2 regions of the Acidovorax sp. GW821-FHT09A11 genome follow, and region 1 is predicted to be linked to the other one. Evidence: predicted binding sites of a transcription regulator. Region 1 holds the regulator's gene; the other holds the start of a gene.
What was found. Region 1 encodes FNR, which switches genes on or off when oxygen is low (the NO sensors DNR and NnrR bind a similar motif). Its sites were predicted from a motif close to TTGATNNNNATCAA; they were not measured.
Positions count from the first base shown of each region.

Region 2: AC07PV_RS13085 (oxygen-binding di-iron domain-containing protein) is a predicted target of FNR. The motif match lies at 12,742-12,755, and genes of this name have one in related genera.

Region 1 covers NZ_JBWKPS010000002.1:377,594-393,108, forward strand. The annotation lists gene AC07PV_RS05785 (cell division protein ZapA) at 1-38, shown strand, start outside; RNA gene ssrS (6S RNA) at 134-313, shown strand; gene AC07PV_RS05795 (sulfite exporter TauE/SafE family protein) at 420-1,235, shown strand; gene AC07PV_RS05800 (sensor domain-containing protein) at 1,316-3,763, opposite strand; gene AC07PV_RS05805 (cyclic di-GMP phosphodiesterase) at 3,760-5,058, opposite strand; gene AC07PV_RS05810 (sulfite exporter TauE/SafE family protein) at 5,269-6,027, opposite strand; gene hemN (oxygen-independent coproporphyrinogen III oxidase) at 6,033-7,415, opposite strand; gene fnr (fumarate/nitrate reduction transcriptional regulator Fnr) at 7,602-8,324, shown strand; gene AC07PV_RS05825 (hypothetical protein) at 8,390-8,683, opposite strand; gene AC07PV_RS05830 (FixH family protein) at 8,735-9,016, opposite strand; gene ccoG (cytochrome c oxidase accessory protein CcoG) at 9,089-10,534, opposite strand; gene ccoP (cytochrome-c oxidase, cbb3-type subunit III) at 10,623-11,543, opposite strand; gene AC07PV_RS05845 (cbb3-type cytochrome oxidase subunit 3) at 11,568-11,705, opposite strand; gene ccoO (cytochrome-c oxidase, cbb3-type subunit II) at 11,718-12,350, opposite strand; gene ccoN (cytochrome-c oxidase, cbb3-type subunit I) at 12,368-13,807, opposite strand; gene ccoS (cbb3-type cytochrome oxidase assembly protein CcoS) at 13,872-14,009, opposite strand; gene AC07PV_RS05865 (heavy metal translocating P-type ATPase) at 14,009-15,515, opposite strand, start outside.
Region 2 covers NZ_JBWKPS010000004.1:429,225-444,739, forward strand. The annotation lists gene AC07PV_RS13025 (hemerythrin domain-containing protein) at 1-214, opposite strand, end outside; gene AC07PV_RS13030 (DUF1328 domain-containing protein) at 274-459, opposite strand; gene metK (methionine adenosyltransferase) at 687-1,868, opposite strand; gene AC07PV_RS13040 (lysophospholipid acyltransferase family protein) at 2,001-2,855, shown strand; gene AC07PV_RS13045 (lysophospholipid acyltransferase family protein) at 2,852-3,718, shown strand; gene AC07PV_RS13050 (alpha/beta fold hydrolase) at 3,839-4,744, opposite strand; gene yihA (ribosome biogenesis GTP-binding protein YihA/YsxC) at 4,794-5,537, opposite strand; gene AC07PV_RS13060 (c-type cytochrome) at 5,610-6,239, shown strand; gene AC07PV_RS13065 (cytochrome c biogenesis protein ResB) at 6,388-8,544, shown strand; gene ccsB (c-type cytochrome biogenesis protein CcsB) at 8,541-9,887, shown strand; gene msrP (protein-methionine-sulfoxide reductase catalytic subunit MsrP) at 10,037-11,041, shown strand; gene msrQ (protein-methionine-sulfoxide reductase heme-binding subunit MsrQ) at 11,107-11,757, shown strand; gene AC07PV_RS13085 (oxygen-binding di-iron domain-containing protein) at 11,867-12,685, opposite strand; gene lptM (LPS translocon maturation chaperone LptM) at 12,820-13,029, opposite strand; gene cyaY (iron donor protein CyaY) at 13,042-13,371, shown strand; gene AC07PV_RS13100 (penicillin-binding protein 1A) at 13,440-15,515, opposite strand, start outside.

The DNA of each region.
Region 1 (15,515 bases):
TCGACGAGGCATTGGGCGAGGACGGGCGCCTGCTCTGACGCGGCGCCCCCCGGCACCTCTGAACCCGGCGCGCCGCCCTGCGGTCTTTACATGTCCTGGCGCCGGCGTCGGACTCCGCCAGCGCCTACAATCAGGCTGTCTGCGATGCTGTCGGGCTTTATATTTCCTTGAACCAATGCTCAACGAGCTCGGGCTTGGTACATTGCCCGGTGAGCGTGATCATCTCGCGTCAGATGAACCCAACGCCTGGCTGCCCTCGCCCACCTGAACCCCCGGTTCAGGATGAGAGTCCGGTGGCAATCGCAGACACCTTCTTCCTTCCCCATGCCGCTGTCGCCACCGCCTCACCTTCCCGCTGAACGGCCGACCGGGCGCCGCCTCCCCGCCCCCTGTTCCCTCCCCTTCTCCCTTTTTGCCCCATGCTGGATCCTCTCCTGATCGTTGAACTCGGTGTACTGGGCCTGGCAACCGGCTTTCTGGCCGGCCTGCTCGGCATCGGCGGCGGCATGCTGCTGGTGCCGTTCATGACGTACATCCTGGGTGCCCAGAAGGTGGCACCGGACCTCGCGGTGAAGATGGCCATCGCGACCTCCATGGCGACGATCATGTTCACCTCGATCTCCAGCGTGCGCGCGCACCACCAGCGTGGGGCGGTGCGCTGGGACATCGTCAAGCGCCTGGCGCCCGGCATCGTGCTCGGTGGATTCATCGCCAGCCTGGGCGTGTTCGCGCTCCTCAAGGGCTCGTTCCTGGCGATCTTCTTCGCGCTGTTCGTGAGTTTTTCGGCCTCTCAGATGTTCCTGGACAAGAAGCCCGCCCCCTCGCGCCAGATGCCTGCCGGCGCGGGGCAGGTGGCGGCGGGCGGCGTGATCGGGTTCCTGTCGGGGCTGGTGGGTGCCGGCGGCGGCTTCGTGAGCGTGCCGTTCATGACGTGGTGCAACGTGCCCATCCACAATGCCGTGGCCACCAGCGCCGCGCTCGGCTTCCCCATCGCCCTCGCCAACGTGGTGGGCTACGTGATTGGCGGCCAGAACGTGAGCGGATTGCCCCCGGCATCGCTGGGCTACATCTGGCTTCCCGCCCTGGCGGTGATCGCGACCTGCAGCGTGCTCACCGCGCCCCTGGGCGCCAGGGCGGCGCACAGCCTGCCGGTCAAGCAACTCAAGCGCGTGTTCGCATCCCTGCTCTTCGGCCTGGCGGCCTACATGCTCTGGAAGGGCATCGCGGCCTCCTGAGGCTCTGCCGTGGGGCCACGGCGCAAGGGCAGCGGAGATGGTGGCCAAGGCGGTGGTGCGAAGCCCTTGGCCTCGCGCGCCTAGGTCTGGACGGAATTGCGCCGGCCCTGCGCCTTCAAGGGCAGCGGCTTGCCCAGCAGGGCACGAAACTCGTGGGCAGGAAGCCCGGGCGCGCACAGAAAACCCTGGTAGTGGTCGCATTGCATCTGAAGCAGCACCGCCTGCTGGGTTTCGGTTTCCACGCCCTCCGCCACCACCTCCACATGCATGGCGCGCCCCATGCTGATGATCGCGCTCACGATGGCCCGGTCGCCATCGTCGTCGGGCAGCCCGCGCACGAACGACTGGTCGATCTTGAGCTTGTGGATCGGCAGCTTCTTCAGGTACGCCAGGCTGGAATAGCCCGTGCCGAAATCATCGATGGCGAGGCCAATGCCCAGGCCGGCCAGCACGCGCAGGCGCTGCTCCATCTCCTGCGCATCCTGCAGCAGGATGGTTTCGGTCAGCTCCAGCTCCAGCAGCGTGGGCGGCAGCTGGTGCACCGCCAGCAGGCGCGTGATCCGGTCCACGAAATCGGGCTGGCGGAACTCCAGCGCGGACACGTTCACCGAGATCATGATGGGCATGCCGCTGTGCATCCACACCGCCGCCTCGCGCACGGCCTGCTCCATGACCCAGGCACCCAGCGTGACGATGTAGCCGGACTCCTCCGCGAGGGGGATGAACTGCCCGGGCGAGACCGCGCCGAATTCAGGGTCGGTCCAGCGGATCAGGGCCTCGGCGCCCGTGATGCGCCCCGTGGCCATGTTGACCTGCGGCTGGTAGTGCACCGCCATGCGGTCCAGACCCAGCGCCTGGCGCATCGCATGCTCCATCTGCATGCGCGACAGCAGGTTGGCGTTCATTTGCGGCTGGTAGAAGCCATAGCTGCCCCGGCCGCGCTCCTTGACGCGGTACATGGCGGTATCGGCCTGCTTGATGAGGTCGTCCAGCGTGGCCCCGTCCTGCGGGTACAGCGCCATGCCGATGCTGCACTGGATGGAGAAACCCATGCCGTCGAGCATGAAGGGCTTGAGCATGTCGTCCAGGATGCGGCGCGCCACGCTCTCGGCCACCACGGCATCCCCACCGTGCAGATAGATGACGAACTCATCCCCGCCCAGCCGGCACAGCATGTCCGTCTGGCGCAGGCAGGCCTGCAATCGCTCGGCCACCAGCTGCAGCACCCGGTCGCCAAAGGGATGGCCCAGCGAGTCATTGATGATCTTGAAACGGTCGAGGTCCAGGAACAGGATCGCGAAACCGGTGTCGCTCTGGCGGGCGCCCTGGATGGCCGTGTCCACCCGCTGCGACAGAAGCAGCCGGTTGGGCAGCCCTGTGAGCACATCGCTGTACGCCAGCTCTTCGATGCGCTTCTGGGCCGCATGCTGCAGCGTCAGGTCGCGCATGAAGCCGATGCTCTGCACCAGCCGCCCCTCGTCGTCGCGCAACGCCACCCACGACAGCTGCACCGCGCAATAGGTCCCGTTGTCCCGGGGAAGCCACAGCTCGCCTTCCCAGAAGCCTTCTCTGGACCAGCCTTGCAGCACCTGTTCCATGAACGCCGCATCGGGGCCGCCGCCAAAGAGAGAGGCCGCCGTGTTGCCCTCGAACGACTTGGCCGACGGGCCCACGAGGCGCTCGCATCCCGGGTTCATGCGCAGGACCCGGTGCTGGCTGTCGGCGATGAAGATCGCGTCCAGGCTGGATTCGAACACCCTGGCGGCAAGGCGCAGGCTGGCTTGTATCTCGGTCTGCCGGGTGATGTCCCGGAACGAGTACACACGCCCCACCGGCCGCCCCTGGCTGAACTGGGGGACCGTGCGCAGCTCCAGCACCGCGCCGTTGCGCAGCACCAGGATGTCGGTGCTCTCCTGCATCGGCTCGCGCGCAATCGCGGCCAGGCGCTCCGAATAGGCCGCCGCATCGTTCACCTGCGTGGCCATGTGGGCATACACCGCCCCATCGTCACGCTCAAGGAGCAGGTCGCGCGGAATGTTCCACAGCTGTGCAAGGCGCTGATTGAACGCCCGCACCCGGCCATCAAGGCTGCAGACGAGCATGCCGTCGGCCGCGGAGTCCAGGGTGGCGCGCAGTTCGGACAGCAGGGTTTCCAGCTCGCGCTCGGTGGCCTCCTGGGCACTGCGGTCCAGCATGCTCAGCATGTACACCGTATCGCCGCCCGCCGCGCCCCAGGGCACGCGGCTTACCTGCCGGTCCACGGGCACCAGCGTGCCATCCGCACGCAGAAGACGGGTGTGGGAATGGATGCCGCCCGCCACCACCTCGGCGGGCTCCCCCCAGAACGCCTGGTCCTGCGGCGTGGTGGCCAAGCCGAGCACCGATGCACCGACCATGGCGGACACGGGGGTCCCTACCAGCCGCTGCGCGGCGGCATTCGCGTGCAGGATGAGCAGGCTGGCCTCATCGACAAGCCAGACGGCTTCCTGTAGCGCGTCAAGCCAGCCGTGGGATTGCGAAACCCTCACGAACCTGCCTCTTCATTGCCGGGACTGACCGCACGCTCGAAAAAGTAACAGATGCGCTGACGGGGAGAGAGATAGTCCAGCGCATCGCGCGGCAACTGCGCGGGCTTGAGGCTGCGCCGGATGCCCAGCTCGGGCACCGTTTCCAGGTCCAGGATCGGTGCTTCGTCCTTGGGCACACGGGAATCGTGCACGATGACCTTGGGCCGCAGGGGCCGCGACGAGTTGACCGAGGCAACGATCGCATAGCGGTCATTGACCAACTGGACAATGGAGCCCGGCGGGTACACCCCCATCATGCGGATGAATGCCCCCAGAACCACGGAATCGAAGCGCGCCTTGAGCTGCGCGAAGATGACGGACAACGCCTCGTGGGGCGTGAGCGCATCCACGCCGTTGGCCGGGTTGCACATGCGGTCGTACCGGTTGACCAGCGCCAGCACCTGCCCCGCCCGTCCCAGGTCAGGCCCCGACAGCCGCAGGGGGAACCCGCTGCCATCGGCCATTTCGTGATGCCGCGCAATGGCCGTCAGCACCGCTTCGGGCAGCCCCATGCGCGTGGCGAATGCCACGGACTCGCCCACGTGGGACTCGTAGCGCGTTCGCTCCATGGGGATCATCGAGGGCGTGGGCTGGCGCAGGTTCGGCGGCAGCTTGAGCTTGCCCAGGTCATGGATCAGGGCCGCGATGCCGAGATCATGCAGCTCGGAGCTCTTCATGCCCAGGGCACGGCCCAGCAGCAGGGAGATCACCATCACGTTGATGGGGTGCAGGGCATTGCGCTCGCCAACGCCCTCCGACAGCAACCGGATGACGGAGTCACCGTTCTCGAGGAGTTCCGATACGCAGCCAGCCACCAGCGCATCGCCCTTGGTGCGGGCCTGGTCCGGGTGCTCGGACGCAACGCGTTCGAGTGCCTGGTACTGCCGGGTGGCCTCTCCGAACCGCTGGTTGCAGGCCGCCAAGGTGCGGTTCTGCGCCTCCAGCAATTCGCGCCGGCGCTGCGCCTCCGGGTCCACGGTGGCCGTGGCGCCGGGGGCATCCGGTCCCTGGGCCGAGGGCACCGTCATCTCCGGCACGCTCCAGGCGGCCGGAACCAGCTCCCGTTGCTCCGGATCGCTTTTCTTGGGGACGTATCGCACCTCGGTGAGCCCCAGTTCCCGCAACGTCGCGATCTGGTCCGCCGATGCCACCCGGAAACTGCTCACCGGGAACGGATGGTGCATCCAGCCCACATCGAGCTGGATGTACATGCCGACGCGCAGTTGGCTGATATCGATGAGGATGGAGGAGTTCACTTCGGGGCGCGCGAAACATGGAGACGTGAATGCCACCAATAGTTACACAGATTATCGCCAGTTCGAAGGCCTTGTCGAAGGAGCCCACCCGCGCCGCGGCGGCACGGCAACACTTGCCTGCCCGAAGGCGCGGGGCGGGGCAATCCCCCTCATGGGGATGTGGGTTACCGAAACCGCCGCGCCCTCAGGCCGCCGCGGCCCGAATGCACGCTAGCGGCACCACAGCGAGGGTTTGTAGACGAGGTCCATCCACAGTGCCCAGCTTGCCACCGCGCAGAGCAGGCCACCGGCGGCGCGCGTCCCCCAGTCCGCGCGCACGGTGTTGAGCCGGGCCCGCAACCGCGTCCAGGCCCAGGGCCCGCCGACCAGCCAGACGCCGCTGCCAATGCCAAAAAGCGCCATGGACAATGCGCCCTCCAGGGGCCCTCCGCTCAAGGCAGCCACCAGCAGCGCCGAATACAGCAAGCCACAGGGCATCAGCGCCCAGAGAAACCCCGCGGCAAGAATGCCTCCCGGGGCACGGACCAGAGGCCGCACGCGCTCCCACACGCCACGGCCCGCCTGCTCCACCCAGAGCGGCTGCCGCGCCTGGACCATCAGCATCAGCCCCCACGCCATCACCGCGACGTGCATCAAGGTCCACGCCGGGCGCAGTGCCATGGTCTGCTGAGTGAGCCACGCCAGGCTGTCCATGGCCAGGGCGGCCAGCCCGCCCGCCAGCGCATATCCCGTCAGGCGGCCCGCATGAAAGGCCACGGCCCGCCGGGCCACGCCACCGCGCGGTGCCCACCGCACCGCCTGCACCTTCGGGGGAGCCCCCTCCGCCGGCGCCCCGGCGCCCGGGGCGGATGCGCAGCCCGCGCTCCCCTGCCCCACCACGGCGCCACAAGGTGCCGAGCACATGGCCAGGCAATGGGACCCGCCAACGAGCCCCATCAACAAGGCAGTCGAGGCAACCGTTGCAAGCATGGGATTCAGATGATGCGTGAAAAACGCGCTCGGTTGCGGTCTGCCTGCAGATATCGGTCGAAAACCATGGCGATGCCGCGCACGAAGAACCAGCCCATGGCCGTGACCTCGACACCGTCGGGCCTCACCTTGACCAGCCCCTGCTCGGCCATGGTGTCGAGTTGCGCCAGTTCGGCGGAGAAATAGTGCCGAAAATCGAGGAGCCAGGCCTGTTCCATGGGCTCGAACAGCAGTTCTCCCTGGCACATCAAGGACATGATGACGGCGCGGCGCACGAGGTCGTCCCGCGTCAGGGCCAGGCCACGCACCACAGGCAGACGCCCCTGGTTCAGCAGGTCGTAGTACTCATCCAGGGTCTTGGCGTTCTGGCTGTAGGTGGCGCCGACCCTGCCAATGGCCGACACGCCCAGGCCGATCAGGTCGCAGTCGGGCTGGGTGCTGTAGCCCTGGAAGTTACGGTGCAGGCGGCCCTGCCGCTTGGCGACGGCCAGCGAGTCCTCCGGCAGCGCGAAGTGGTCCATCCCCACATACACATAGCCGGCGCCCATGAACGCGTCGAGCGAACGGGAGAGCATCGACACCTTGCCGGAGGCTGCGGGCAGTTCGGCGGAGAGGATGCGGCGCTGGGGCTTGAACCGCTCCGGCAGGTGGGCATAGGCATACAGCGCAATGCGATCAGGCCGCAACTGAACCACCTGCGCCAGCGTGCGGTCGAACGACTCCGGCGTCTGGCGCGGCAACCCGTAGATCAGGTCCACATTGATCGATTCGAAGCCGAGCGAGCGCGCGGATTCCACCAGCGAAAACACCTGTTCGGCGGGCTGGATGCGGTGCACCGCCTTCTGGACCTCGGGGTCAAAATCCTGCACGCCAAAACTCAGCCGGTTGAATCCAAGCTCCGCGAGCACGGCAAGCCGGTCGGCATTGACGGTACGGGGGTCCACCTCGATAGAGTACTCCCCGCCCGGCGCCAGGGTGAAGCTGCGCTGGAGCATCGCCATGAGTTCCCGCAAGCCATCGTCCGACAGGAAGGTGGGGGTGCCGCCGCCCAGGTGCAGCTGGCTCACCACCTGGCCCGTGCCGCAGTGCGCCGTGTGCAGATCGATCTCGCGGCTGAGATAGCGCAGATAGACTTCAGCCCGGTCGTGGTGCTTGGTGATGATCTTGTTGCAGGCGCAGTAGTAGCACAGCGACTCGCAAAAGGGGATGTGCACATACAGGGACAAGGGCAGCGCCTTGGTCAGGGTGCCCATGCGGCGCTGCTCGAGGGCGAGGGCGTAGTCCTCCTGGCCGAAGGCTTCCACAAACCGGTCGGCCGTCGGATAGGAGGTATAGCGGGGGCCTGGTACGTCAAAACGGCGCAGCAGGTCAGGCGAAACAGCGGTCATGGGGCGAATCCTTGCGTACACCTTGACTGTGCCGTAAGCTGCCCCCCATGTCCTTGACATGAATCAAGTGATGGAGTGGCCGGAACAGCGACAATTTGATGCATGTCAGTCGCCTGCCCGCCCTCCAAGAGACTCCCTCTTCGGCCATCGGGCGGTATGCTCGAAACCTAACTCCGCCCTGTGCCTATGAACCCGCTCACCATCAAAGTCGCCTGTTCCAATTGCAACCTGCGCGAGCTGTGCATGCCGGTGGGCCTGAGCGAAGAGCAACTGCACCGCATCGACGAGGTCGTTGCAGTTCGCCGCAAGGTGAAGCGCGGCGGCACGCTGTTTCGCAATGGTGAGTCGTTCACCTCGCTTTATGCCATCCGCACCGGCTTTTTCAAGACCTGCGTGGCCACCGAGGACGGGCGCGACCAGGTCACGGGGTTCCAGATGGCGGGCGAGATCATCGGCCTGGACGGCATCGTGAATGACCACCACACCTGCGATGCGGTGGCCCTGGAAGACGCCGAGGTCTGCGTCATGCCGTTTGACCGCATCGAGGAACTGTCCCGCGAGGTCACCGCGCTGCAGCACCACGTGCACAAGATCATGAGCCGCGAGATCGTGCGCGAACACGGCGTGATGCTGCTGCTGGGCAGCATGCGTGCCGAGGAGCGCCTGGCAGCGTTCCTGCTCAATCTGGTGCAGCGCCTGCACGCCCGCGGATTCTCGCAGTCCGAGCTGGTGCTGCGCATGACGCGCGAGGAGATCGGCAGCTACCTGGGCCTCAAGCTCGAGACCGTGAGCCGCACCTTCTCCAAGTTTGTGGAAGAAGGCATTGTCGAAGTCAAGCAGCGCCATGTCCGCATCCTCGAGACCGACGCGCTCAAGCGCATCGTGAACAACCAGTCCGCCTGCCACTGAGCAAGGCGAGCCAGGTCCGCCCGTCCCGGCAACGCCTTGCCACCGGAGCCCGGCCGGTGCGCTGTTCAAGGGCAGGATGATGTCTTTCGGCAATCATCAGGGCGCTCGCCTTCGGGCACGGGGCAGCGGTTGAGTTCAAAGGGCGACATTGCCAGCAGCGTGGTCAACGCGCTGGAGGCCATGGTGATGGCCCAGAACGCAAAGAACGCGAGCGTGTAGACGCCCTGGCGCGACAGGGCCAGCGGCTGCCCGAACCAATGCAGGTCCTGCGGGTCCACCATCGCAAAAACCAGCATCTCCATCGCGCCCGCCATCAGAAAGGCGGGCCATGCAATCCACATCAGGCGTTGCGTCCACATCGGGGTTGTCTCCTGGTAAGGCCGCGCAGACCCGCTGCTCGGCCAGGGGTTTCAGCGTGGCTGGTCCTGAACCGGTGTCGCCGCGTGGTTGCGGCCCTTCATGGCCGGGGCCAGGCTCTTCTCCGGAGCCTCCAGCGTCTTGTTGATTTCGATGCCCTGGCGGTAGTAGTCCTCGGCGACCACGGGGTCTGGCCGCGAAATCGCCAGCCACAGCGTGACAAAGCCCGCCACGATGACGATGGCAGGGCCGGCGATGATCAGCCAGACGTGGCCGAATTTCCACCAGGGCGCAGCGGTGGCGGGGGCGGAGCCGATGGCTGGATTGGATGGCATGGGTGCTTGCTCCTCAAAAATCTTCTCGGTCATACAACGTCCCCGGGGCCGTGCACCGGGGTGCACGTCGCCTCATCGGGGCACCAGGAATACGGACTTCTCGGTCACATGGGCCGCAGCGCCCACCGCCTGCACATCGAACTGCACGGCATGGGAGCCCGGGGGCGCGGAGCCATACGGTATCTGCAGGCGCACGGCCACCCACCGGGACTCCGCGGGGCCAATGTCCACCTCGGCTTCAGAGGCCACCTCCAGCCCGTCCAGGCCGCGGGCGCCGATGCGGTAGCGCTGGGGGCCTTCGGTGGCGTTCATGATCTGCAGGCGGTAGATATTCTCCAGCTTGCCGCCCGCCACGATGCGCGACAGGGCCGCGCGGTCGCGCACCACATCCACCTTGAGCGGCGTGCGGGTGACCAGGCTGGCCATCATGCCCACGCACAGTGCCACCAGCACGGCGGTGTAGATCAGCACGCGAGGCCGCAGGACGCGCCGCAGGATCTGCGACTGGCTCCAGCGCTGCGCCACGCCGTTCTGCGTGGAAAAGCGGATCAGCCCCCGGGGGTAGTGCATCTTGTCCATCACCGTGTTGCACGCATCCACGCACAGTCCGCAGCCAATGCACTCGTACTGCAGGCCCTTGCGGATATCGATGCCCACGGGACACACCTGCACGCACAGGGTGCAGTCAATGCAGTCACCCAGGCCCTTGGCCTTGTGGTCGATCGTCTTGTTGCGCGGGCCGCGCGGCTCGCCGCGTTCCACGTCATAGCTCACGATCAGGGTGTCCCGGTCGAACATCGCGCTCTGAAAGCGCGCGTAGGGGCACATGTACTTGCACACCTGCTCGCGCATGTAGCCCGCATTGCCATACGTGGCAAAGCCGTAGAACAGCACCCAGAATATCTGCCAGTTGCCCTGCAGCGCCAGCAGTTCCGCGCCGAGCTCGCGGATGGGCACGAAATAGCCCACGAACGTGAACCCCGTCCACAGCGCCACGGTGATCCATACCACCTGTTTGAGAAACTTCTTGCGGATCTTCTCGAAGGTCCAGGGCCCGTTGTCCAGCCGCAGCCGGGCACTGCGATCGCCTTCGATCTTGTGCTCGATCCACATGAACATTTCGGTGTAGACCGTCTGGGGACAGGCGAAACCGCACCACAGCCGCCCCGCCACGGCCGTGAACAGGAAAAGCGACAGCGCCGAGATGATGAGCAGGCCCGTGAGATAGATGAAGTCCTGCGGATAGAGCACCAGCCCGAAAATATAGAACCGCCGTGCCCCCAGGTCGAACAGCACCATCTGGCGCTGCCCCCACTCGAACCAGGGAAGGCCGTAAAAGACCAGTTGCGTGAGAAACACCATGCCCCAGCGCCAGCGTGCGAACAGGCCACTGATGGAGCGCGGGTAAATCTTCTTCTGCGCTTCGTACAAGGAGACGATCTCGCCCTCGGACGAGGCATCGGATGCAACCGGTGCAATCGGAATGACCTTGCGGGCTGGCCCGCTGGGTGGCTTCATGGTGGTGTCGACCTATTGGCTTGGTGTGTCTTCAGCAATGGGGCAAAAAACCGGGGGCAGCGCCAGGGGGCGCACCACCCGGCCCGGATCAGCGCACCGCGGCAGCCTGCTTGCCGTTGGACAGGCCCCATACGTACGCAGACAGCACGCCGATCTGCGCTTCCGTCAACTTGTCGGCCTGGGCCGGCATCTGGTTGACCTTGCCGTTGTTGACCATGGCGGTAATGGCCGCCTCGCCCCAGCCATGCAGCCAGACGTCGTCGGTCAGATTGGGGGCACCCAGCGCCTGGTTGCCCTTGCCGTCCATGCCATGGCAGGCCGCGCATGCCGTGAACTTGGACTTGCCCAGCGAAGCACGCAGCGAATCGTGCGGGCTGCCCGACAGGCTCAGCACATAGTGCGACAGGTTGCGCACGTCTTCGGGCGTGCCCACTGCGGCCGCCATGGGAGGCATGTTGCCCACACGGCCCTTCTCGATCGTTTCACGGATCTTCTCGGGCGCCCCGCCATGGAGCCAGTCACCGTCCGCCAGATTGGGGAAACCCTTGCTGCCGCGCGCGTCGGAACCATGGCACTGAGCGCAGTTGTTCATGAACAGGCGCTCGCCAATGGCCTGGGCCTGCGGGTCCCTGGCCACGTCTTCCGGCTTCATCGAGGCGAAACGGGCATACAGCGGCTCCAGTTCAGCCTTGGCCTTGGCCATCTCGGCTTCGTATTCGCCCTTCTGCGTCCAGTTCAGCTTGCCGGTGAAACTGCCAAGGCCTGGGTAGGCGGCCAGGTAGCCGAAGCCGAAGACGATGGTGATGACGAACAGCCAGACCCACCAACGCGGCAGGGGGTTGTTCATTTCGACCAGGTCCTCGTCCCAGACGTGGCCCGTGGTGTTGTCGGCCGTGGCCATCACCTTCTTGCGGCCTGCCATCCATAGCAGGATGCCGCAGGCGATGATGCCGACCAGGGTCAGCGTGGTCACAAAGACCGACCAGAAATTGCTGGTGAAGTCACTCATGGGGTGTTCTCGTTCTGGTGGGGGTCAATCTTGTTCAAAGGGCAGCCGAGCGGCCTCGTCAAACCGGGCCTTGTTGCGGCCCCGGTAGGCCCAGACCCAGATGCCGACGAAGCAGGCCATCGAGGCCAGCGTGGCGACGATGCGCATGGTGGTGATGTCCATTGCGAACCTCCTTTACTTGAGCGCACGGCCCATGACTTGCAGGTAGGCGACCAGCGCCTCCATCTCGGTCTTGCCCTTGACGTCGGCCGCGGATGCCGCGATCTGCTCGTCCGTGTAGGGCACGCCGACGGTGCGCAGCGCCTTCATGCGCGGCGCAACGCTCGCGGGGTCCACCGCGTTCTTTTCCAGCCAGGGATAGGCGGGCATGTTCGACTCAGGCACCACGTCGCGCGGGTTGTTCAGGTGGATGCGGTGCCACTCATCGCTGTACTTGCCGCCCACGCGGTGCAGGTCGGGTCCGGTGCGCTTGCTGCCCCACTGGAAGGGATGGTCGTACACGAACTCGCCCGCTACCGAGTAGTGGCCGTAGCGCAGCGTCTCGGCGCGGAAGGGGCGGATCATCTGCGAATGGCAGTTGTAGCAGCCCTCGCGGATATAGATGTCGCGGCCCACCAGTTGCATGGCGTTGTAGGGCTCCACACCCTTGACCGCCTCGGTCGTGGACTTCTGGAAGAACAGCGGCACGATCTCCACCAGGCCGCCAATGGCGATCACGAGCAGGATCAGCACGATCATCAGGAAGTTGTTGGTCTCGACTTTCTCGTGGGAGAAGCCGGTCGAAGAAGATGGATTGTTGTTGGACATGGGTTATCTCCTTCGGCTCAGGCGTGCGCAGCATTCACGGCGGGAATGGCAACCTTGACCGAACGGCCCGAGATCGCTGTCACCCACACGTTCCAGGCCATGACCACCATGCCCCCCAGATACAGCAGGCCGCCAGCCACACGGATCACATAGAAGGGGTACGTGGCCTTCACGCTCTCGACGAAGGTGTAGGTGAGCGTGCCATCGGGATTGATGGCGCGCCACATCAGGCCCTGCATCACGCCGGCGATCCACATGGCGGCGATGTACAGGACGATGCCGATGGTGGCCATCCAGAAGTGCAGCTCGATCGCCTTGATGGAGTGCATCTTCTCGCGGCCGAACAGGCGGGGAACCAGGTAGTACAGCGACCCCATCGAGATCAGGCCCACCCAGCCCAGGGCGCCGGAGTGCACGTGGCCCACGGTCCAGTCGGTGTAGTGGCTCAGGGCATTGACGGTCTTGATGGACATCATCGGGCCCTCGAACGTGGACATGCCGTAGAACGACAGCGACACGATCAGGAAACGCAGGATCGGGTCGTCGCGCAGCTTGTGCCAGGCGCCGGACAGCGTCATCACGCCGTTGATCATCCCGCCCCAGCTGGGGGCCAGCAGGATCAGCGAGAACACCATGCCCACCGATTGCGTCCAGTCGGGCAGCGCGGTGTAGTGCAGGTGGTGGGGACCGGCCCACATGTAGGTGAAGATCAGCGCCCAGAAGTGGACGATGGACAGGCGGTAGCTGTACACCGGACGGCCTGCCTGCTTGGGGATGAAGTAGTACATCATCCCGAGGAAGCCCGCCGTGAGGAAGAAGCCCACGGCATTGTGGCCATACCACCACTGCACCATCGCATCCTGCACGCCCGCATAGGCCGAGTAGCTCTTCATGAAGCCGGCGGGAATCGCTGCGCTGTTGACCACATGCAGCAATGCCACGGCCAGGATGAACGCACCGAAGAACCAGTTGGCCACATAGATGTGCTTGACCTTGCGCACACCGATGGTGCCGAAGAACACGATGGCGTAGGACACCCAGACCAGCGTGATCAGGATGTCGATGGGCCATTCAAGCTCGGCGTACTCCTTGCCGGAGGTGTAGCCCAGCGGCAGGCTGATGGCGGCGGCCACGATGACCAGCTGCCAGCCCCAGAACGTGAACGCCGCCAGCGGCCCGGCGAACAACCGGACCTGGCTGGTGCGCTGCACCACGTAGTAGCTTGTGGCGAACAGCGCGCAGCCGCCAAACGCAAAAATCACCGCGTTGGTGTGCAGGGGGCGCAAGCGCCCGTAGCTGAGCCAGGGTATGCCAAAGTTGAGTTCAGGCCAGGCCAGCTGGGCGGCGATGATGACGCCCACCAGCATGCCAACCACCCCCCATACCACGGCCATGATAGAAAACTGCCGCACCACCGTGTCGTTGTAGTGCGCAGCATTTGTTTTTGGAGAATCCATCGGGCACCTCTTTGTATTGCAGTAAGAGTTTGTTGCAGCCAGCTTTTCAGGGCATTGACACAAGTCAATCGTCTCGGAGAATCCGTTCACCTTCTTGCTCGACGCTCTCGAACTGGCCGTGATGAACCGCCCACCACAGTCCTGCAAGAACCATCAAGACCAGCACCACGGACAGCGGAATCAGCAGGTACAGAATGTCCATCAGGCGGCCTTCAGCGTTGTCTTGGTGATTTCAATGGCCGGAGCACCCTCTGGCGGCAGCGGCGCTGCGCCCGAGGAAGACAACGGCGGAAGATCTCGTGCAAGGCGCGCGGCATTGAGGACCACCAGCAGCGAACTCAGCGCCATTCCCAGCCCGGCGAGCCAGGCGGGCATGAAACCCGCCACGGCCAATGGAACACACAGGGCGTTGTAGCCCGCGGCCCACCACAGGTTCTGGCGCACCACACGCAGGGTGCGCCGCGCCAGCAGCACCGTTTGCGGCACCAGCGCCAGGCTGTCGCCCAGCACGACAAAATCGGCCTGCGCCTGCGCCAGCGGCACGGCGCGGCCAAACGCGAAGGACACATGGGCGCCTGCCAGCACCGGGCCATCGTTCATGCCATCGCCCACCATGGCCACGTGGTGGCCGCCGGCCTGCAGCGCCTGCAACGCGGCCAGCTTGCCCTGGGGCGTGCACTCCCCCGCCGCCTGCGCTATGCCCGCCTGCGCAGCCACGCGCCGCACCGACACGGCCCGGTCACCGGACAGCAACTGCACCGCCAGGCCGGCATCCGCCAACGTCGTCACCACGGCCGGGGCCTCGGCGCGCAGAGCCTCCACCAGGTCGAAGCGCGCCAGTTCCAGCACCCGCCCGTCGGGGCGCTGTTCCGACAGCACCACCTGCAGTGCGGCGCCGTCCTGCGGCGCCACGCCCGCATGGCGGGCGGAGCCCAGCCGGAACGTGCGGGCAGGCTCCGCGCCCAGGCCATCCCGCGCCACGGCCACCAGGCCGAGCCCGGCTTCCTCCTGCAGGCCGCTCACGATCCAGCGCCCGTCGTCCTGCGCGCCAGCGGCGGCCACCACGGCGCGCGATGCGGGATGCATCGATTGGCGCGCCAAGGCGGACGCCAGCGCCAGCGCGCCCCGTGCCGTCCATCCTTCGATGGCATGCACGGCTTGCAATGCCATGCCGTCCCGCGTGAGCGTGCCGGTCTTGTCAAACACCACGGTATCCACACGGGCCAAGGCCTCCAGGCCCTGCAGGTTGCGCACCAGCACGCCATGGCGCGCCAGCGTGCCCGCCGCCGTGAGCATGGCGACCGGTGTGGCCAGGGACAGTGCACAGGGGCAGGTCACGATGAGGACCGCCACCGCCACCATCAGCGCATGGCCAGGATCGGAGGGCCACCAATACGCGGCCGCCAGGGCCGCGGCCGCGAGCACCGCCACCAGGAACGGCCGCGCGATGCGGTCGGCCAGCTGTGCCAGCCGGGGTTTCTGCAGCGAAGCGCTTTCCATCAAGGCCACGATCTGCGCGAAGCGCGTCTGCCCGCCCGTGCCCTCCACCTGCACCTCCACCGGCGCCTGCAGGTTGTAGCTGCCGGCCGTGACCACGCTGCCCACGGGCCGCGCCACCGGGGTGGACTCTCCCGTCAGAAGGGATTCGTCGGCCTGGGTGCTGCCCCGGGTGATGCGCCCATCGGCCGGAAAGGCCTCGCCCGGCAGC
Region 2 (15,515 bases), on a different contig from region 1:
CGTGGCGGGATAGATCAACGCCCGCATCGTGCGCCATCAGCGGAATGTAGAAATGCCGCTCCTCGGCCAGCTCGTGCGCCAGCAGTTCTGTCTTGAGCTGCTCGAACAGGTCGTGCCGCTCGGGCGTGTCGCCGCTGGTATCGACCAGCTGCTTGCACAGCGCGCGCTGCCGTTCGTGGCTTTCGCGCAGCGCTTCAAAGATGTTGAGGGCCATGGGATTCCTGATTTCTTTTCTTGTGCGTGGATCGTGGGGGTGCAACCAAGCCGTGGCGGCTACTTCAGCGCCTTGCGCGCGGCGCCCACGCCCACGGCGGCGAGGACCACGAACACCACGGCGATGATCAGGAAGATCACGAACAGCACTTTGGCAATGCCACCGGCGCCGGCAGCCACACCGGTGAAGCCCAGCGCGCCTGCAACCAGGGAAATCAGGGCAAAAATGATGGCGTACTTCAGCATGATGGTCGCTCCTTGCGGGGGTTGAAGAGCAGCCCGGGGCTGCGTGAGGGTGTGCAGGAACGATACCGGTGGGGCGGGTGCGCGGCCGTCAGCCCGGGCGGGTTGCCGCTGTAGGAGAGGGCCCCTGGGCGCGGCTGCCAGACGCAGCGCGAAAAAAAGCCGCAACGCCTGGGCGTTGCGGCTTGGGGCCGGGGAGGGCTTACGGCGCGTGATTCGCGCGGTGGGTTTTACAGCCCTGCTGCTGCGCGCAGTGCCGCCGCCTTGTCCGTCTTTTCCCAGCTGAATTCGGGCTCTTCGCGGCCGAAGTGGCCGTAGGCCGCCGTCTTTTCGTAGATCGGGCGCAGCAGGTCCAGCATCTGGATGATGCCCTTGGGTCGCAGGTCGAACTGCTCCTTCACCAGCGCGGCAATGCGCTCGTCGGAGATCACGCCCGTGCCTTCGGTGTAGACCGTGATGTTCATCGGCTCGGCCACGCCGATGGCGTAGGCCACCTGGATCTGGCACTGGCGCGCCAGGCCGGCGGCCACGATGTTCTTGGCCACGTAGCGGGCGGCGTAGGCGGCCGAGCGGTCCACCTTCGTGGGGTCCTTGCCGCTGAAGGCGCCGCCGCCATGGGGGCAGGCGCCGCCGTAGGTGTCCACGATGATCTTGCGGCCTGTGAGGCCGCAGTCGCCCTGCGGGCCGCCGATGACGAAGCGGCCCGTGGGGTTGATCAGGTAGCGGGTGTCCTGCAGCCATTCCTTGGGCAGCACGGGCTTGATGATCTCTTCGATGATGGCTTCGGTGAACGAGGCCTTCATCTTGGTTTGCGTTTCGCTCTGGTCGGGGTGGTGCTGGGTGGAGAGCACCACGGTGTCGATGCTGTGGGGCTTGCCGTCCACATAGCGCATCGTCACTTGCGACTTGGCGTCGGGACGCAGGAAGGGCAGGCGGCCGTCCTTGCGCAGCTGGGCCTGGCGCTCCACCAGGCGGTGCGCGTAGTAGATGGGCGCGGGCATCAGCTCGGGCGTCTCGTCGCAGGCGTAGCCGAACATCAGGCCCTGGTCGCCGGCGCCGGTGTTCAGGTGGTCGTCGGACGCATGGTCCACGCCCTGGGCGATGTCGTTGGACTGCTTGTCATAGGCCACGAGCACGGCGCAGCCCTTGTAGTCGATGCCGTAGTCGGTGTTGTCGTAGCCGATGCGCTTGATGGTGTCGCGCGCCACCTGGATGTAGTCCACGTGGGCGTTGGTGGTGATCTCGCCGGCCAGCACCACGAGGCCGGTGTTGGTCAGCGTTTCGGCGGCGACACGCGAGCGGGGGTCCTGCTTGAAGATCGCATCGAGAATCGCGTCCGAGATCTGGTCGGCCACCTTGTCGGGGTGGCCTTCGGAGACGGATTCCGAGGTAAAGAGAAAGTCGTTCGCCATTTGAATAAACTCCTGTGTTCCGGCATTTGGGGCGTTGCCCTCACCCCGAAGGAGCTTTGGCGAACGCTTTAGCAGATTTATTTAACGTCGCCCTGCAAGTTGCTCATTTAACTCAGCGACCCATCCATTTTAATGCCAGTCGTCTTCCGATTCTTTTCCGTATTTCCGCTGTGGTTGCTGCACATCATGGGCGCGGCCATGGGCTGGGTGGCGTTCGCCGCCTCGCCCACCTACCGGCGCCGCTTCCTGGCCAATGTGGCGCTGGCGGGTTATCCGTTCGGGGCCGTGCGCGCGGCCGTGGCCCATGCGGGGCGGATGGTGACCGAGCTGCCCCGCCTGTGGCTGGGCGCGCCCATGCCCTGCCGGCTGGAGGGAGAGGCCTGCGTCGAGGCGGCCTACGCGGCCGGGCGCGGCATCGTGTACCTCACGCCCCACCAGGGGTGCTTCGAGCTGTCGGCGCAGGCCGCGGCCCGGCGCTGGAGCGCCGAGCGCGGGCCCATCACCGTGCTGTACCGCCCCGCGCGCCAGGCCTGGCTGGCCAAGGTGATGGAAACCGCGCGCAACCGGCCCGGCATGCTCGCCGTGCCCACCACGCTCGCGGGGGTGCGCCAGATGATCAAGGCCCTGCGCCGGGGCGAGGCCGTGGGCCTGCTGCCCGACCAGGTGCCGCCCGAAGGGCAGGGCCACTGGGCGCCTTTCTTTGGCCGGGACGCCTACACCATGACCCTGGCCGTGCGCCTGGCCCAGCAGACGGGCGCGGCCGTGGTGCTGGCGCGCTGCGAGCGCCTGCCCTGGGGCCGGGGTTTCGTCACCCACTTCGAGCCGCTGGCACAGCCGCTGTCCGACCAGATCGACGTCGCCGTCCTGCAGATCAACCAGGCCATGGAACACCTCATCCGCCAATGCCCCGAACAGTACCTGTGGGGCTACGCCCGCTACAAGCAGCCGCGCGCTGAGTCCGCCGCGGCGCCCGAGGTGGCCGCATGACGGGCCGCCTGGGGGTCTGGTTCATGCGCGTGCTGGCGCGCCTGCCGCTGCCGGTGCTGCGCGGCATGGGCTGGCTGATCGGCCGCATCCTGTTCGTGCTGGCCGGGCCGCGCCGGCGCGTGGCGCTGCGCAATCTGGCGCTGTGTTATCCCGATGCCAGCGAGCAGCAGCGCCGTGCCTGGGCGCAGGAAACTTTCGTGGTGTTCTGCCAGTCGTGGCTGGACCGCAGCTGGCTGTGGTTCGCGCCCCGGGATGTGGTGCTCGAGCGCGTGAAGCTGCGGGGAGCGCTCAACGAGCTGGAGGGCGACACGCCCACCATCATCTTCGCGCCGCATTTCTACGGCATGGATGCGGGCGGCTCGGCGCTCACGCTGCACACGTCGCGCGCGTTCACGTCGATCTTCTCCACCCACCCGGACCCGGCCGTGGATGCCTGGTTCCGCGAGGGGCGCCAGCGCTTTGGCGACGTGCGCATGCTCAACCGCAACGACGGGGTCAAGCCCATCATCGCCAATCTGCGCAAGGGTGGCCTGCTGTACCTGTTGCCCGACATGGACTTCGGCCGCAACGACTCGCTGTTCGTGCCGTTCTACGGCATGCAGGCCGCCACCGTGCCGTCGCTGTCGCGCTTTGCGCGGCTGGGGCGGGCCAAGGTGATCGCGATGGTCACGCGCCTCACGCCCACGGGCTATGTGGCCGAGATCTCGCCTGCCTGGCCCGGCTACCCCACCGACGACGTGCAGGCGGACACCGCCCTCATGAACGCCAATCTGCAGCGCTACATCGATGTGTCGCCCGGCCAGTACTACTGGGTGCACAAGCGCTTCAAGACGCGGCCCGAGGGCGAAGGCTCGGTGTACTGAATGAAGCGAGGCGCAGCCGGCTCCTGCTGGCTGGCCGCTCGCGGGCGCGGACAGGCGGGGCACCCGTTGTCACTGGGTTCAAACAGGCTGCAGCGCTTACGCTTCAAGCGCTGACAGCTATCATTTTTGCTGCAAAAAGTGCCGCAGCTCCATCGCCACGCGCTCGGGGTGTTCGTGCACGACCCAGTGCGAGGCCTGCTCCACGCGGTGCAGCTGCAGTTGGGGAATCCAGCCCGGCAGGCCGTCGAGCAGCCCGGGCAGCAGGGCCGGGTCGTCCATCGCCCAGAGCACCAGGGTCGGCACGGCCACGGTGAGCATGCTGTCCGGCAGGGTGATCGCCTGCACGCTGTCGTCGCCCTCGCGGGGTGGGCGCAGGGGGCTGGCGCGGTAGTAGTTGCAGGCACCGGTCAGGCCCTGCTGCCACAGGGCGCGGTACTGGGCGCGCACGCTCTCGGTGAGCCAGGCGGGGGCGCGGCCGTCCGGTGCGTCGAAAAAGCCGAACAGGCGGCGAAAATCGTTCTCGGCCAGCAGCGCCTCGGCGTCCGGGCGGCAGAGAAAGTGCATGTACTGGCTGGCGGCCTGCTGCGCGGGGCTGTGCTGCAGCTCGCGCAGGAACGTGCCCGGGTGGGGCGAATTGATGATGGCCAGGCGCTTCATCAGCCCCGGCTGCTGGTTGGCCAGGTTCCAGGCCACGGCCCCGCCCCAGTCGTGCGCCACCAGGCATTCGAGCGGGCCGCCCGGGGACTCGGCCGCGATCAGGGCCGCGAGGTCCTGCACCAGGTGTTTGGCGCGGTAGGCCTCGGCCTCGGCCGGGCTGCTGGAGGGCCCGAAGCCCCGCAGGTAGGGTGCGATGCAGCGGTAGCCCCCGTTCTCAGGCCGAGCGAAGTGCAGCAGCAGTTCGTCCCAGATGAAGGCGCCTTCCGGGAAACCGTGCAGCAGCAGCAGCACCGGGCGGCCGGCCACGCCGGTCACGCGGCAGTGCAGGGTGATGCCGTGGGGCAGGGTGACGGAGCGGGTCTGGATCATGATGCTATGAATTGAATAGCTAACAGCGCATGACAGACAAGCGCCACGCCTAATTTTGCTGAGAATCCTCAGGGGCTTCCGGTGCGGCGGTGCCGTCGGGCGCTGCTGCGGGGGCGGCCGGCTGTACCGGGTGTGCCCATTGCCACAGCAGCTGCGCCACCTCGTCCACGCCTTGTTTCTTGAGGGCCGAGAACATCTTCACCTCTCCACCGCCCGCGTTCAGTCGCGTAATCGACAGCACCTTGGCCTGCTCGGCGCGGGTGAGCTTGTCGGCCTTGGTCAGCACGATGAGGAACTTGAGACCCTCTTCGACGCGCGGGCGCACCACTTCCAGCAGGGCCTCGTCCAGCTCGGTCAGGCCCAGGCGCGGGTCGCACAGCAGCACGATGCCCGTGAGCCCGGGGCGGCTGACCAGGTAGTTCACCATCACCTGCTGCCAGCGCACCTTGTCCGAGCGCGACACGGCGGCGTAGCCGTAACCGGGCAGGTCAGCCAGCACCGCGTCCATCACGCCCTGCTTGCCCAGGGAAAACAGGTTGATGTGCTGGGTGCGCCCGGGTTTCTTGGACGCGAACGCGAGCTGCTTTTGCTGGGTGAGCGTGTTGATGCAGGTGGATTTGCCCGCATTGGAGCGGCCCACGAAGGCGATTTCAGGCACGTCGATGGGCGGCAGATGGTGCAGCTGCGCGGCCGTGGTCAGGAACTTGGCCGTGTGCATCCAGCCCATGGCGGTCTTGGCGTCAGGTGCGGGCGGAAGGGAGCCAGCAACTGGCGCGGTAGGAGATGTCGTCATGGGGAATTGGGATGCGAGGGAGCCTCATTGTAGAATCGCGAGGTTTTGCGCACATAAACACAGACCCTCGATATGAAGTTGCTCGCCTCCTTGCTGACGGCTGCCGCACTGGCAGCACCTGTTATTTCGGCCTTTGCGGCGGGCGATGCCCCCAAAGCGGCCAAGCCGGATCTCGTCAAGGGCGAGGCCAGCTACACCGCGGTGTGCGCCGCCTGCCACGGCGCCGATGGCAACTCGGCCATCGCGGCCAACCCCAAGCTGTCGCAGCAGCACCCCGAATACCTGGTCAAGCAGCTGCAGGAATTCAAGTCCGGCAAGCGCAACAACGCCGTCATGAAGGGTTTCGCCAGTGCCCTGTCGGATGACGACATGCGGAACATCGCGTACTGGGTGACCGCCAAGCCCGCGAAGGCCGGCTTCGCGAAGGACAAGGACCTCGTCGCCCTGGGCGAGCGCATCTACCGTGGCGGCATCGCCGACCGCCAGATCGCTGCCTGCGCGGGCTGCCACAGCCCCAACGGTGCCGGCATCCCCGCGCAGTACCCCCGCCTGTCGGGCCAGCACGCTGACTACACCGTGGCACAGCTCAACACCTTCCGCGACGGCTCGCGCGCCAACAGCATCCAGATGACGCAAGTGGCGGCCAAGCTCAACGACAAGGAAATCAAGGCCGTGGCCGACTACATCGCCGGCCTGCGCTGAGCGATTTGATTTTCGTCAATCTTGTGGCCCGAAAGACCGGGCCGCACGGAACCTACCGCCAATAACAATCCCAAAACGGGCGGGCCCATCGCACAGATGGTCCCGCCCTTTTTCTTTCTTTCGCGCCCCGAAGCCCACGTTTCCATCCATGTCCGACAACACCCAAGGCCTTCGCATCCAGTCTGGTTCCCAGGCCTTGCGCGCAGGGATCGAACTGCTGTCCTCGATGCGGTTCGCCATCTCGCTGCTGACGGTGATCTGCATCGCCTCCGTGATCGGCACGGTGCTCAAGCAGCATGAGCCGGCGGTCAACTATGTCAACCAGTTCGGGCCGTTCTGGGCCGAGCTGTTCGGCGCCATCCAGCTCAACGCGGTCTACAGCGCCTGGTGGTTCCTCCTCATCCTGGCGTTCCTGGTGGTCAGCACCTCGCTGTGCATTGCCCGCAACACGCCCAAGATCCTCATCGACCTGAAGGTCTACAAGGAAAACATCCGGGAGCAAAGCCTCAAGGCCTTCCACCACAAGGCCGAGGCAGGGCTGAGCGGGTCCGCCGAGGCCGAGGCGCGCCGCATCGGCACGATGCTGGCGGGCGGCGGCTGGAAAGTGCGCCTGCAGCAGCGCGACACGGCCGCCGGCCCCGGTACCGGCTGGATGGTGGCCGCCAAGGCGGGGGCTGCCAACAAGCTGGGCTACATCGCGGCGCACAGCGCCATCGTGCTGGTGTGCGTGGGTGGCCTGCTGGACGGTGACCTCATCGTGCGCGCCCAGATGCTGCTGGGCGGCAAGACCCCGTACCAGGGCGGCGGGCTGATTGCCGATGTGAAGCCCGAGCACCGCCTGTCGGAGCGCAACCCGACCTTCCGCGGCAACCTGCTCGTGGCGGAGGGCACGCAGTCGAGCACGGCGATCCTGAACCAGTCCGACGGCGTGCTGCTGCAGGACCTGCCGTTCGCCATCGAGCTCAAGAAATTCATCGTCGAGCACTACTCCACCGGCATGCCCAAGCTGTTTGCCAGCGAGATCGTCATCCATGACAAGGCCACGGGCGAGAAGACCCCGGCGCGCGTGGAGGTGAACCACCCGGCCAGCTACCGCGGCATCGAGATCTACCAGTCGAGCTTCGACGACGGTGGTTCGCACCTGAAGCTGCGGGCCGTGCCCATGGTGGCAGGCGCCAAGGCCTTTGATGTCGAGGGCGTGGTGGGCAATTCCACCCAGCTGACCAACAACGGCGGCGGCACTGGCAGCGAGACGCTGACGCTGGAATTCACGGCGCTGCGCACCATCAATGTCGAGAACTTCGGCGGAGCAGGCCCGGGTGGCACCGGTGTCGATGTGCGCAAGGTGGACCTGCGCGAGTCGGTGGAGTCCCGCTTGGGCGCGGCCAACAAGACCGTGACCAAGAAGGAGCTGCGCAACGTGGGCCCCAGCGTGAGCTACAAGCTGCGCGACGCGGCGGGCCAGGCCCGCGAGTTCCACAACTACATGCTGCCCGTGGACACGGGGGACGGCGTGCCGGTGTTCCTGCTGGGGGTGCGCGAGAGCCCGGCGGAACCGTTCCGATACCTTCGCGTGCCGGCCGATGACAAGGGCGGCATGGACGGCTTCATGCGCCTGAAGGCCACGCTGGCCGACCCGGTGGCGCGCGAACAGGCGGTGCGCCGCTATGTGGCGCAGGCCATCGATGCCTCGCGCACGGATCTGGCCGAGCAGCTGCAGCAGTCCGCATCGCGGGCGCTGGCCCTGTTCGCCGGACGCGGCATGGTGGACGGCAAGCCCACCGGTGGCCTGCAGGCGGTCTCGGACTTCATGGAGGCGAATGTGCCGGAGGCCGAGCGCGCGCGCGCCGGTGAAGTGCTGGTGCGCATTCTCAATGGCACGCTGTTTGAGGTGGCCCAGCTGTCGCGCCAGAACGCGGGCCTGCCGCGCCTGCCGCAGGATGAACAGACACGGGGCTTCATGACCCAGGCCGTGCTGTCGCTCAGCGACGCGCAGATATACCCCGCGCCACTGGCGTTCGAGCTCAAGGACTTCACCCAGGTGCAGGCCAGCGTGTTCCAGGTGGCCCGAGCCCCTGGCAAGAACATTGTCTATCTGGGTTGCGCCTTGCTGATCCTCGGTGTTTTTGCCATGCTGTACGTGCGCGAGCGCCGCGTCTGGGTCTGGGTGGCGCCGCAGGGCGGCGGCAGCCACGCCACCATGGCGCTGTCCACGAACCGCAAGACCATGGACGGGGACCAGGAGTTTGTACAGCTCGCACAGAAACTGATCGGGGCCGGCAAGGCCCCGGAAGGCACCGCATGAACACCGCCACCGGCAACACGAATACCGCGATCACCCTGAATGAGGGGTTCTTCGCCCGCCGCAACTGGTTCGACTGGCTGTTCGCGGCCATCGTGGCGGTGGGCGGCCTCTATGCGCTGCAGCGCTACGGCAGCTACATGGATGTGTACGAAAAAGGCATCCTGCTGGGTGCCATTCCCTGCACCATCTGGCTGGGCTGGTTCTGGCGGCCGCTGCGCGTGCTGATGCTGGTGGTGACGGCGGTGGCGCTTTTTGCCATCGGCCTGTACCAGCAGGACGGCGCGGGCAGCCTGGCGCGCGCGGACACGGTGTTCGGCCTCAAGTACTTCCTGTCGAGCCAGTCCGCCATCCTCTGGATGAGCATGCTGTTCTTCATCAGCACCGCGTTCTACTGGATTGGCATGTTCTCGCGCGGCGAAGGCAGGACCATGGGCATGCTCGGCTCGCGCATCGCCTGGGTGGCCGTGGCCATGGCGCTCATCGGCACGCTGGTGCGCTGGTACGAGAGCTACCTCATCGGCCCGGACATCGGCCACATCCCGGTGAGCAACCTGTATGAAGTGTTCGTGCTGTTCTGCTGGATGACGGCGGCGTTCTACCTGTACTACGAGCAGCAGTACGACACCCGCGCGCTGGGCGGCTTCGTGATGCTGGTGGTGAGCGCGGCGGTCGGCTTTCTGCTCTGGTACACCGTGGTGCGCGAGGCGCATGAGATCCAGCCCCTGGTGCCCGCGCTCAAGAGCTGGTGGATGAAGCTGCACGTGCCCGCCAACTTTATCGGATACGGCACGTTCGCGCTGGCTGCCATGGTGGCGTTCGCCTACCTCATCAAGCAGCAGGCCACCGAAACCCGCTGGTACAAGCTGGCCCCCCTGTGGCTGCTGGGCGTGGTGCTGTGCTTCGAGCCCATCGTGTTCCGCCAGGGCGCCACCGAGAACGGCGGCAGCTACTGGATGGTGTACTTCGGCATCTCGGCATTCATCGTGGCGGGCATCCTCTTCGGCCGCAAGCGCATCGCGGCGCGCCTGCCGTCGTTCGAGATCCTGGACGACGTGATGTACAAGTCCATCGCCGTGGGCTTTGCGTTCTTCACCATCGCCACCGTGCTGGGGGCGCTGTGGGCGGCCGAGGCCTGGGGCGGCTACTGGAGCTGGGACCCGAAAGAGACCTGGGCGCTGATCGTCTGGCTCAATTACGCGGCCTGGCTGCACATGCGCCTCATGAAGGGCCTGCGGGGTACTGTCTCGGCCTGGTGGGCGCTGGTCGGCCTGGCGGTGACCACGTTCGCATTCCTGGGCGTGAACATGTTCCTGAGCGGGCTGCACAGCTACGGCACGCTGTAGGCCCGCGGCTGCCCGCACGCGCCTCCCAGGCAAGAGAGGCGCCTGCAACTATTGTGTCTTCGGTGTAACCTGAACGGCCCAGGGAACGAACTAGCAGTGTTCCGCTCTATCGCAGAGTCCGTTTCAACCGAGAACCACCGGAGACACCCATGCTGATTCCATCCCGCGAACCGGGTTTCAACCACCCGCATTCCTCCGAGATCACGCCGCGCTCGGTGTACGAGGAGCGGCGCAGGATGCTCCGGCTGATGGCCGGCGGGGCGGCGGGCGCGGCACTGGCCGCCTGGGCCGGGCGCGAGGCGCTGGCACAGCAGGGCACTGTCGCGCGTCCTGGCAAGCTGGCGGCGCTGGCCAGTGCGAAGTCCACCGTGCCGGGCGCCATCTCGATGGAAAAGCTCACCGACTACAAGGACGCGAGCACCTACAACAACTTCTATGAGTTCGGCACCGACAAGGCCGACCCCGCCCGCAATGCTCACACCCTGAAGACCACGCCATGGACCGTGGAAGTCGAAGGGCTGGTGAAGAAGCCTGGCAAGTACGGCATGGAAGACCTGCTCAAGCTCAGTGCCCAGGAAGAGCGCATCTACCGGCTGCGCTGCGTGGAGGGCTGGTCGATGGTGATTCCATGGGTGGGCTATTCGCTGTCCGAACTGATCAAGCGGGTGGAGCCGCAAGGCAGCGCCAAGTATGTGGAGTTCGTGACGCTGGCCGACAAGGCCACCATGCCGTTTGTCGGCTCGCGCGTGCTTGACTGGCCCTATGTGGAGGGCCTGCGCCTGGACGAGGCCATGCACCCGCTGACGCTGCTGGCGTTCGGCATGTACGGCGAAGTGCTGCCCAACCAGAATGGCGCGCCGGTGCGCCTGGTGGTGCCCTGGAAATATGGATTCAAGAGTGCCAAGAGCATCGTCAAGATCCGTTTTGTCGAGAAGGAGCCAGGCACGGCGTGGAACAAGGCGGCCAAGCAGGAGTACGGCTTCTACTCCAACGTGAACCCCGAGGTGGACCACCCCCGATGGAGCCAGGCCACCGAACGGCGCATTGGCGAAGACGGCCTCTTTGCCAAGAAGCGCAAGACGCTGATGTTCAACGGCTACGAAGCCCAGGTGGGGCAGCTGTACGCGGGCATGGACCTCAAGAAGTTCTACTGACCGCCGCGTCCGCCCGGCTTCGCCGTCACGTCCGGTGGCGAAAGCCCGGCCCGGCCCTTGCCCCCATGCGAAAACTGCTGCTCCATCCTGCCGCCAAGCCCGTGGTGTTCGTGCTGTGCCTGCTTCCGCTGGCCTGGCTGGTGTATGCCGCGGCCGCCAACGAACTGGGGGCCAACCCTGCCGAGGCCCTGATCCGCGCCACGGGCGACTGGACGCTGCGCGCGTTGTGCCTGGTGCTGGCGGTGACACCGCTGCGCGTGCTGGCCTCCACGCCCCAGCTCGCGCGCTTTCGGCGCATGCTGGGGCTGTTCGTGTTCTTCTATGGGTTGCTGCACCTGCTGAGCTACGCCTGGTTCGACATGGGCTTTGATGTGGCCGACATCGTGCGCGACATCGTCAAGCGGCCCTTCATCCTGGTGGGGTCCCTGGCGCTGCTGGTGCTCACGCTGCTCGCCGCCACGTCGTTCAACCGCGCCATCAAGGCGCTGGGTGCAAGGCGCTGGCAGGCCCTGCACCGCAGCGTGTACGCGGTGGCGGGGCTGGCCATCCTGCATTTTTTCTGGATGCGCGCGGGCAAGAACGATTTTGGCGAGGTGGCGGTCTACGCGGTGGTGCTCGCGGCCCTGCTCGGCTGGCGGCTGTGGCACCGGCTGCGCAAGCGGCAGGCGGCGCAGGGGGCGGCGGCTCCCCGCCGGACGGCCGCTGGGGCCCGGTAACGCAATGCGGATGGATGCTAGATCGATTGCTATAAAATATATAGCTACCTGCGCTTGCCAGTAAAGCGCCAGGCCCTGTTTTTATTGAAGATCGAGCAAACGGCCCGTGCTACCGCCCCAGCCCGGGCCGCAGCTGCCGGGTCACCGGATCGATGTAGCTGGTGGGCAATTGGTAGGCCCGGTCGTCGAACAGGTCGATGCCGCACATCAGGTTCTCGATCCAGTCCATGAAGTCGCTGATGGCCTGCTTGCCGATGATCGGCGCGCCGTGCTGCGGAACGAGCATGGAAATATCGAGCTGCCGCGCCATGCGCACCCACAGCCGCAGGATCTTGTTGGAGACCATGTAGCGGCGGTGAAACCCCTCCATGCGCGGGATGTGCGCCTTGAGGTCGGTCACCGGCACGCGTGCCTCGGCACCGGACATCATGGACACCCCCAGATCGCCCGTGAACAGGATGCGGCTGACCGGGTCGTAGAAATGGAAATTGCCTTCGGAATGCATGAAATGCGCAGGCAGCAGCACCAGTTCATGGCGGCCCAGCGGCAGGTGGCCGCCGCTGTCGGGCACCCCGATGACCCGGTTCTCCGTCTTGCCGACCTTGGTGAAGTGCGGGGCGAAACGCTCCCACACGCGCGAGATCACCAGGTCTGCCTTGGTGCTGGTCATCCACCGGTCCAGCGAGGCAATGATGTCCGGGTCCGCGTGCGAGGCGATCAGGTACGACAGCTTGTGTGGCGGGAAATGCTTGGTCATTCCCATGAACAGCTCGTTGAAAGCGAGGTTGCCGCCGGGATCGATGATGGCGCCCGTGTCGTCGTCCACGATCAGGAACTGGTTGGCCTGCACGGCCTGGCCGTCTTCCTCGATGAGGTCGGTGAACATCAGACAAGCGTGATTCTTGTCGCGGTAGAGTTCCAGGGCCATGGCCATCCTGCAGTGCGATAAAGCACGGACTGTACGATTGACCCTTCGAGGTGTCCTTGATGGAAATCAAGCACCTCGGCATTGGTGGTGGCAGCCAGGTGGGCCGCAGGCCCCTGCCGGCGATTCGCCGCGGCTTAACGCGGCTGCGACGCGGCAGCCGCCGGTGCCTGGGCGGGCGTGGTCGTGCCGACGCTGGGTGTCAGGGTCTGCGGAAGGGTTGCGCGCTGTGCAGCCGCGGGGCTGCTGGGAAGATACAGGGGGCCTCGCTGGCCGCAGCCGGCGAGGGCCGCCGTACTGGCGGCAAGGACAAGCGTCCTGACTAGAATTTGGGAAGCTATCAACATGCGCAAATTGTAATGACCGACCTTGAATTCCTGGACCACGCCGAAAAACTGCTTCTGGCCGTCGAGCGCAGTTGTGATCGTATCAACGACGCGACCGAGGCCGATGTGGACGCCCAGCGCTCGGGGGGCATGGTGACGCTGACCTTCCCCAACCGCAGCCAGATCGTGATCAATCTCCAAAAGCCGCTCCACGAGGTCTGGATGGCGGCCCGCTCCGGCGGCTACCACTACCGTTTCGATGGCCAGGCATGGCAAGACACCAAGGGCGCGGGAGAGTTCTTTGACTGCCTGAGCCGTGACGCAGCCCGGCAAGCGGGCCTGCCGCTGCAGTTCTCGGCCTAGGGAAACCGCCTCAGCCTGGCTCAAGCTTGCTGCCCCCCCAGGCTGGGCCTCTGATAGTTCCGGCCCTGTCAGTTGCGGAACAGGTCCAGGATGCGGTTTCGCTCCTCCGCCGGGGGCGGTGCGTGCGGGGCCACCGCCGGTGACGCAGAGCGGTCATCAATGCCCACACTGGAGATGCCGCTGTGGCGGGCGTACTCCTCGTAGAACCACTCTCCGCCGACGTTGACGACGCCAGCCGGCACCGTGGGTTCCATGACCGGCACACCCTTGAGCGCGCGTTCCATGAAATTGATCCATACCGGCAGGCTGAGCCCGCCCCCGGTTTCGCGGCTTCCGAGGTTGCGGGGCGTGTCGTAACCAATCCAGGTCACGGCGGCGATGGTAGGCTGGTAGCCGGCGAACCAGGCGTCGACCGAATCATTGGTGGTGCCGGTCTTTCCGTAAAGGTCCGGGCGCTTGAGCGTGGATTGCGCGCGCGCGGCGGTGCCGGACCGTGTCACCTCCTGAAGGAGGCTGTTCATGATGAAGGCGTTGCGGGCGTCGATGGCGCGGGGCTGCTCGCTGGTCACCGGTGGCGTTGTTTCCGAGATCACGCGGCCCTTGTGGTCCGTGACCTTGGCGATCAGCCAGGGGTTCACACGGTATCCGCCATTGGCGAACACGGAATAGGCGGTCGCCATCTGCAGCGGCGTGACCGAACCCGCGCCCAGGGCCATCGTGAGGTAGGCCGGGTGCTTTTCCGCATCGAAGCCAAAACGCGACACCCATTCCTGGGCCGTCTTGGGGCCCACGGCCTGCAGGATCCGGATCGAGATCATGTTCTTGGACTTGGCCAGGCCGGTGCGCATGCTCATGGGCCCGTCGTACTTTCCGTCGTAGTTCTTGGGCTCCCACGGCTGGCCGCCCGTGACGCCGGCGTCAAAGAACAGCGGGGCGTCATTGATGACCGTAGCGGGCGTGAACCCCTTTTCCAGCGCCGCGGAATAAATGAAGGGCTTGAAGCTCGACCCCGGCTGGCGCCAAGCCTGGGCCGCGTGATTGAACTTGTTCTTGTCAAAGTCAAACCCACCCACCAGGGCCCGGATCGCCCCGCTGCGCGGGTCCAGGGCCACGAACGCGCCCTCGACTTCAGGCAGTTGTGTGATCTCCCAGGCGTTCTTGGGGGTCTTCACGACCCGGATCACCGCACCTCGGCGAATCTTGATGTTCGGCGGTGCCTTGTCGCTGAGGCCCGACTGCGCGGGCTTCAGGCCGTCGCCGGTGATCTCGAGGTTGTCGCCATTGGCCCGGGCCGCAATGATCTTGCGGGGAGAGGCTTCCAGAACGACGGCGGAGAGGACATCCCCGTTGTCCGGGTGATTGGCCAATGCGTCGTCAATGGCATCCTCGACCTCCTGGGCTGCAGTGGGCAAGGCCACGAACTTCTCCGGCCCCCGGTACTGCTGTCGCCGCTCGTAGTCCATGATGCCCCGGCGCAGCGACCCATAGGCAGCTTCCTGCTCTGCCGCGTTGAGGGTCGTGTAGACATTCAATCCCCGTGTGTAGGCCTCGTTGCCATACTGAGTGAAGATCAGCTGGCGCGCCATCTCGGCGACGTACTCCGCATGGATCCGGGTGTTGTCCGGTCCTGACCGGATTTTGAGTTCTTCCTTCTTGGCGTCCGTGGCCTGCTGGGCTGTGATGAATCCGTTCTCCTCCATGCGCTCGATGATGTACAGCTGCCTGGAGCGCGCCCGTTTCGGATTGCTGATCGGGTTGTACGCGGAGGGCGCCTTGGGCAGGCCGGCCAGCATGGCCGCCTCTGCCACCGACACGGCTTTCAATGGCTTGCCAAAATACGCCTCCGAGGCCGCCGCAAATCCATAAGCGCGATTGCCGAGATAAATCTGATTCATGTAAATTTCAAGAATCTGATCCTTGCTCAGTAAATGCTCAAGCTTGAATGTCAGTAAGATTTCGTAAATTTTGCGTGTAAATGTTTTCTCTGAAGAGAGGTAAACATTGCGTGCAACCTGCATCGTGATAGTGGATGCCCCCTGGCTTTTCACGCGGCCCAGATTGGCGAGACCAGCGCGAACCACGCCCTTGTAATCAACGCCGCCGTGTTGAAAGAAGCGGGCATCCTCAATGGCCAATACTGCGTC